2 regions of the [Clostridium] celerecrescens 18A genome follow, and region 1 is predicted to be linked to the other one. Evidence: a T-box and tRNA genes for the amino acid it is inferred to sense, from the RefSeq annotation. Region 1 holds a T-box; the other holds one or more tRNA genes.

Region 1 (3,263 bases):
ATAACCAGCGTACTCTTCTTTATGTCAGCGACTGCTTCCAGACGTCCGATAAAACGGTTGCCATAAAGCATCGGTAAAACATAAAAACCATATTTACGTTTGTCAGCCGGAGTATAGATTTCCCAGGTATATTCAAAGTCAAATAATGCACGGATCAACTTTCTGTCCCACATCATGCAGTCAAGCGGTGCAATCAGTTCACAGCGTGGTTTATAAGTATCGGTTTGTAGTACAGTATCTATAAGAGATAAATCCTCTGCCTGGCAGAAAAGAATATCTTTTAAGCCGTCTACACTGACTTGCAGAATTTTCCCTTCGTCAAGCAATTCTTTGAACATTTCAGTTCTTTGAGGAGTTTTAAGCCCCCAAATATTTAACCATGCATCGGAAGAACGATTCCATAGAAGCCCTACCGCGCCTATCCGCCGAAGAATACGCCATTTTTGATGCTCAAATTCATCCGGCAGCGGGTCAGGAATGTCGAGGAGTTCGGCAGGCAGATGTTTATGGGTGAGGTCGTAATACTTCCGAGATCCTTTTTTATGGTGAATGATCAGCTCACCGGTAGAATATAACTGCTCCAGCACCGCCCGTGACGCGTTGGTATCGCCGCTCCAATTACCGCTCCAATGAATGGAAGAGTGCCAGTGTATGCTGCCTTTTATGGGGAGATTATCAGAGCCGACCGATCCGTTCGCCTGGATGTAATCCTTCGTGCTTGATTCCAGCTCCCTCAGTTCTTTGAAACGCCGTCCGCCTTCCCGTGCAGCATTCCGATAACGTTCAAAATACGGCCAGTCTTCTGTGGGAATGATGGAAAGATTTTTATCGGGATAATCCACAAGTATTCGGTCGTTATACAGCAGTTCATAAAGCGTTTGCTTCGTAAAGTCTTTGACACGGGACTGCAGCGTAAGCTCCGCATTCTTTCCACAGGAATCAACCGGATCAAACTGAATACAGCCTGCCTGGCGCACAAATTCAAAGACGCCCTGTTTTCCGTTAAATTTGTGATCGCCCAGAAGCCCGTGTTTGAGAAGCATAAAATTTCTTGCCTGTTTGTTAGTTAACGTGATCATAAGTTTTCTCCCAGTTTGTTTCCGGATTCGTTATTTTACTCTTTTTTGTTGCAGTGATGTTCAGATTTCTAGATGCATCCATTCTACCATAATCCAAAATTTTTTACTATATTCCATAACTTCATATCGTGTAAACCTACAATCTTTCGTTTGTTTGCTAAGTAATCCCAATCTTAATAATTGCTTCATTTCTTTCGGGTTACCTGCATGGAATCAATTCATTTTTTGTCATATCCGGACCAATAAAAAATGAAAAAAACCCTCTTGACAAATAAAACAAAACAACATATACTAGTCAATAACTTCATAAACAAGTAAAAGCGTTGATAAGAACAAGTAGCAGTACGATGGACCACACAGAAAGCAGCCGGCAGATGAGAGGCGCGTGGGATACGGGTTGTGAATACATCTTTGAGCTTCGCACCAAACGGCTTTGATGCCAAGTAGGCTGCGACGGATTCCCGCACCCGTTATTGTGCTAGAGTATCGCATCAGGTACTTAAAGAGGTAAACAGCGTGAGCTGTTTATAAACTTAAGGTGGTAACACGAGACTTCAGCCTCGTCCTTTTGATAGGACGGGGCTTATTTTTATGAAAAAGGAGAATAATGATGAAAATTTATGACGAATTGAAAGCCCGCGGCCTGATCGCCCAGGTGACGAATGAAGAAGAAATCAGCAAAATGGTAAATGAAGGAAAAGCCGTATTTTACATCGGATTTGATCCCACGGCCGACAGCCTTCACGTTGGTCATTTTATGGCCCTGTGCTTAATGAAGCGCCTTCAGGAGGCAGGCAATAAGCCCATCGCCCTGATCGGAGGCGGAACCGGTATGGTTGGAGATCCTTCCGGAAGAAGCGACCTTCGGCAGGTGATGACAGTGGAAACGATCCAGCATAACTGTGACTGTTTTAAAAAGCAGATGAGCCGTTTTATCGACTTTTCGGAAGGAAAGGCTCTTATGGTTAATAATGCAGACTGGCTTCTTAACTTAAATTACATTGATTTCCTCAGAGAGGTTGGCCCCCATTTTTCCGTCAACCGCATGCTGACCGCGGAATGCTATAAGCAGCGTATGGAAAAAGGCTTAAGCTTCCTGGAATTCAACTACATGATCATGCAGAGCTTTGACTTCTATGAGCTGTTCAACCGTTACGGCTGCAACATGCAGTTTGGAGGAGATGACCAGTGGAGCAATATGCTTGGCGGCACAGAGCTGATCCGCCGGAAGCTGGGAAAAGATGCTCATGCAATGACCATCACCCTGCTACTAAATTCCGAGGGAAATAAGATGGGGAAAACCCAGTCCGGCGCTGTATGGCTTGATCCGGAAAAGACGACTCCTTTTGACTTTTTCCAGTACTGGAGAAACATTGCCGATGCAGATGTGTTAAAATGCCTGCGTATGCTTACCTTCCTTCCCATTGAGCAGATTAACGAGATGGACAGCTGGGAAGGCAGCCAGTTAAATGAAGCAAAAGAAATCCTTGCCTATGAGCTGACCAATCTGGTTCATGGGGAAGAGGAAGCGGAAAGAGCAAGAGAGAGTGCCAGAGCGCTGTTTACCGGCGGCAATGCGGCAGATATGCCGACCTGTGAGCTGGAAGAGGCAGATTTTACGGACGGAAGCATTGACATCCTGGCCATTCTACAGAAATCCGGTCTGGCTCCTACCCGTTCCGAAGCAAGACGCAATGTGGAACAGGGAGGAGTAACCGTAGAAGGCGAAACTGTTTCCGATGTGAAAGCCGTTTTTGCAAAAGAACAGTTTTCCGGAGATGGGATGATCGTAAAACGCGGTAAGAAAAAGTTTGTAAGAGTAATTGCTAAATAAGAAAAAATATATCCGGCTGGTTCCAGCCGGATTTTTTATGCTTCATGGCCAGGACGGCAAAAGCTCAGGATCTCTTAAGGTAAGCGCAAAGTGAAGCTTTTCATCGTAAGATTCAAATTTAGGCAGAGTTTCATATTCTTTTCTCAGCTTCTCATAAATGCTTAATATGGGCTTACACCGGATTAAGGTGGTATCAAGGATATCATCAAGATGTTCCGCTGCCAGGTCAACAATGGATTCATCCAGGAGGCCGTCATATTTCATCCGGGTGAGGATGGACAGGATGTCGTCTGTTGGAAAGGAATCCTTATAGCTTCTGGCACCTGTTAAGGCGCTGATGATATCGGCAA
Region 2 (3,263 bases), 4.2 Mb from region 1:
GGCTGTCAAGAAAAGCCGCTATTGTGTGATATGTGCCCGTACCGTAAACCGACACAGGTGGATGAGGAGAGAATCCTAAGGCCGGCGGGAGAAGCATTGTTAAGGAACTCGGCAAAATGACCCCGTAACTTCGGGATAAGGGGTGCCTGGGAAACCAGGCCGCAGAGAATAGGCTCAAGCAACTGTTTAGCAAAAACACAGGTCTATGCAAAACCGAAAGGTGAGGTATATGGGCTGACGCCTGCCCGGTGCTGGAAGGTTACGAGGAGGGGTTAGCGGCAACGCGAAGCTCTGAATTTAAGCCCCAGTAAACGGCGGCCGTAACTATAACGGTCCTAAGGTAGCGAAATTCCTTGTCGGGTAAGTTCCGACCCGCACGAAAGGCGTAATGATTTGAGCGCTGTCTCAACAATGCACCCGGTGAAATTGAAGTACCAGTGAAGATGCTGGTTACCTGCGCCAGGACGGAAAGACCCCATGGAGCTTTACTCCAGCTTGATACTGGGATTCGGTACTGCATGTACAGGATAGGTGGGAGGCAGTGAAGATAGGACGCCAGTCTTATCAGAGCCGATGTTGGGATACCACCCTTGCGGTATTGGATTTCTAACCTGCAGCCATGACCTGGCTGGGGGACAATGTCAGGCGGGGAGTTTGACTGGGGCGGTCGCCTCCGAAAGGGTATCGGAGGCGCTCAAAGGTTCCCTCAGAATGGACGGAAACCATTCGAAGAGTGCAAAGGCATAAGGGAGCTTGACTGCGACACCGACGGGTGGAGCAGGTAGGAAACTAGGACTTAGTGATCCGGTGGTATAAAGTGGGATTGCCATCGCTCAACGGATAAAAGCTACCCTGGGGATAACAGGCTTATCACTCCCAAGAGTTCACATCGACGGAGTGGTTTGGCACCTCGATGTCGGCTCATCGCATCCTGGGGCTGTAGTAGGTCCCAAGGGTTGGGCTGTTCGCCCATTAAAGCGGTACGCGAGCTGGGTTCAGAACGTCGTGAGACAGTTCGGTCCCTATCCGGCGTGGGCGTAGGATATTTGAGAGGAGCTGTCCTTAGTACGAGAGGACCGGGATGGACTGACCTCTGGTGTATCTGTTGGCTATCAAGGCCATGGCAGAGTAGCCAAGTCGGGAAGGGATAAACGCTGAAGGCATCTAAGCGTGAAGCCCCCCTCAAGATGAGATATCCCATCGCAAGAGTAAGACCCCTTGAAGACGACGAGGTAGATAGGGCAGAGGTGGAAGCATGGCAACATGTGTAGCTGACTGTCACTAATAGGTCGAGGGCTTAACCAGGTTGGTTTAGGTAAGAGGAAAGAACGGATGAAGATAGATATGTAGCAATGTGTGGTTTTGAGGGTATATGCAACAGCCTTCAAAAAGGTTTGGCCTGGTGGCTCAGCTGGTTAGAGCGCCGCCCTGTCACGGCGGAGGTCGTGGGTTCGAATCCCATCCGGGTCGTTTGATAACTGAATTTTGTATATGGGATCTTAGCTCAGCTGGGAGAGCATCTGCCTTACAAGCAGAGGGTCATAGGTTCGAGCCCTATAGGTCCCATTCAGTATGCATAGCAACACGCATGAGAAGATTTGTGCCGATGTGGCTCAATTGGCAGAGCAGCTGATTTGTAATCAGCAGGTTATCGGTTCGAGTCCGATCATCGGCTTGCATCACTTTAATAAAATATGGATGGGTTCCCGAGTGGCCAAAGGGGGCAGACTGTAAATCTGTTGCGACACGCTTCGATGGTTCGAATCCATCTCCATCCATTTAGTGATTAAAATCTTAATCACTGCATATACTATAATTGAATAACGCGGGGTGGAGCAGTCTGGAAGCTCGTCGGGCTCATAACCCGAAGGTCGCAGGTTCAAATCCTGCCCCCGCAATTTTTTTTGACTAATTTTTCAAAAACGTGTACGAATGAAAGTACATAGGCCCAGATAGCTCAGTTGGTAGAGCAGAGGACTGAAAATCCTCGTGTCGCTGGTTCGATTCCGGCTTTGGGCATATGGGATACTAGCTCAGGTGGTAGAGCACTTGACTTTTAATCAAGTTGTCCGGGGTTCGAGTCCCCGGTGTCTCATGACAAGCCTTGAAACAGAAATGTTTCAGGGCTTTTTATTTGCTATGATTATTCATCAAATTCCACAATCACATAATATCCCCGGTCATTGTGTTTTATTTCTTTTACAATGCCGTGATCAGATTTGATCCGGTCTCGTCCCACGTAACAGCCGGACATGGCCACTGCAGGGTCTATGATATAGCTATAGCTGCTGGTTCCCTCCCTTTCTATGATCTGAACTTCATCTCCGGCTTTAACCAGACCGGGACGCTCCATCTTAAATTCGATTAATCTCATGATATAACCATCTCCTTTTTCATTTCCAAAATTATATTATAGCGCTGTGAGAAAAAATTGTAAAGAGAGGATAAGGATGCTATACTAAAAGAGTTGAATTATGAAGAAAAATGTAAAAAACAGGGAATGAGCCCAGTGGTTTATGCAGACGAAAGGCGGTTCATACTATGAATGATACACCGAATTTATTAAAGAAGTTAATGGAATATGGAGAATCAGATTTTTATCCTTTTCATATGCCGGGACATAAAAGGCAGTATCATGGATTATTTGCAGCTGATTTTCCAAATCCTTTTTCCATAGATATAACGGAGATCCATGGTTTTGATAATCTGCACCATCCGGAAGGAATTTTAAAGGAATCTATGGAATGGGCTTCCAGGGTTTACGGTAGTAACAGAACGTATTATCTTGTTAATGGAAGCAGCAGCGGGATACTTAGTGCTATTAGTGGTTCCGTATCAAGGGGTGGAACTATTCTTATGAGCAGAAACTGCCATAAGTCAGCGTTTTATGGAGTTTTCCTCAATCAGTTAAGTGTGGAATATATTTATCCACAAATAATACCTGAATTCGGTATTCAAGGTGGATTAATTCCGGAAAAAATTGAAGAAATGTTGATGAGTCATGGGAAGATTCAAGCGGTGTTTATTGTCTCCCCAACTTATGATGGGATTGTATCTGATATTAAGGCCATAGCGGATGTAGTTCATAAATTCCGCCTGCCTCTCATTGTGGATGAGGCCCATGGAGCACACTTTTCCTTTGGAAGAGATGGAGGATTTCCGGTTTCAGCTTTAGAACTTGGAGCGGATGTGGTGATTCAAAGCCTTCATAAGACTCTTCCATCCTTTACTCAGACAGCTGTTATGCACGTAAAGGAGGGGTA

What was found. The T-box of region 1 lies ahead of tyrS (tyrosine--tRNA ligase). A T-box ahead of a tRNA ligase gene usually reads a tRNA of that ligase, here a tRNA-Tyr.
Region 2: it has a tRNA-Tyr gene. The T-box ahead of tyrS (tyrosine--tRNA ligase) is inferred to sense a tRNA for this amino acid. The anticodon was not compared.

What each region holds. Positions count from the first base shown of each region.
Region 1 is NZ_PGET01000001.1:79,025-82,287, forward strand. Features, by position in the region: gene H171_RS00425 (winged helix-turn-helix domain-containing protein) at 1-1,079, opposite strand, end outside; T-box leader at 1,394-1,650, shown strand; gene tyrS (tyrosine--tRNA ligase) at 1,690-2,913, shown strand; gene H171_RS00435 (HD-GYP domain-containing protein) at 2,956-3,263, opposite strand, start outside.
Region 2 is NZ_PGET01000001.1:4,244,310-4,247,572, reverse strand. Features, by position in the region: rRNA gene H171_RS19340 (23S ribosomal RNA) at 1-1,305, shown strand, start outside; tRNA gene H171_RS19335 (tRNA-Asp) at 1,397-1,470, shown strand; tRNA gene H171_RS19330 (tRNA-Val) at 1,494-1,566, shown strand; tRNA gene H171_RS19325 (tRNA-Thr) at 1,603-1,675, shown strand; tRNA gene H171_RS19320 (tRNA-Tyr) at 1,697-1,778, shown strand; tRNA gene H171_RS19315 (tRNA-Met) at 1,825-1,898, shown strand; tRNA gene H171_RS19310 (tRNA-Phe) at 1,947-2,019, shown strand; tRNA gene H171_RS19305 (tRNA-Lys) at 2,023-2,095, shown strand; gene H171_RS19300 (hypothetical protein) at 2,144-2,374, opposite strand; gene H171_RS19295 (aminotransferase class I/II-fold pyridoxal phosphate-dependent enzyme) at 2,542-3,263, shown strand, end outside.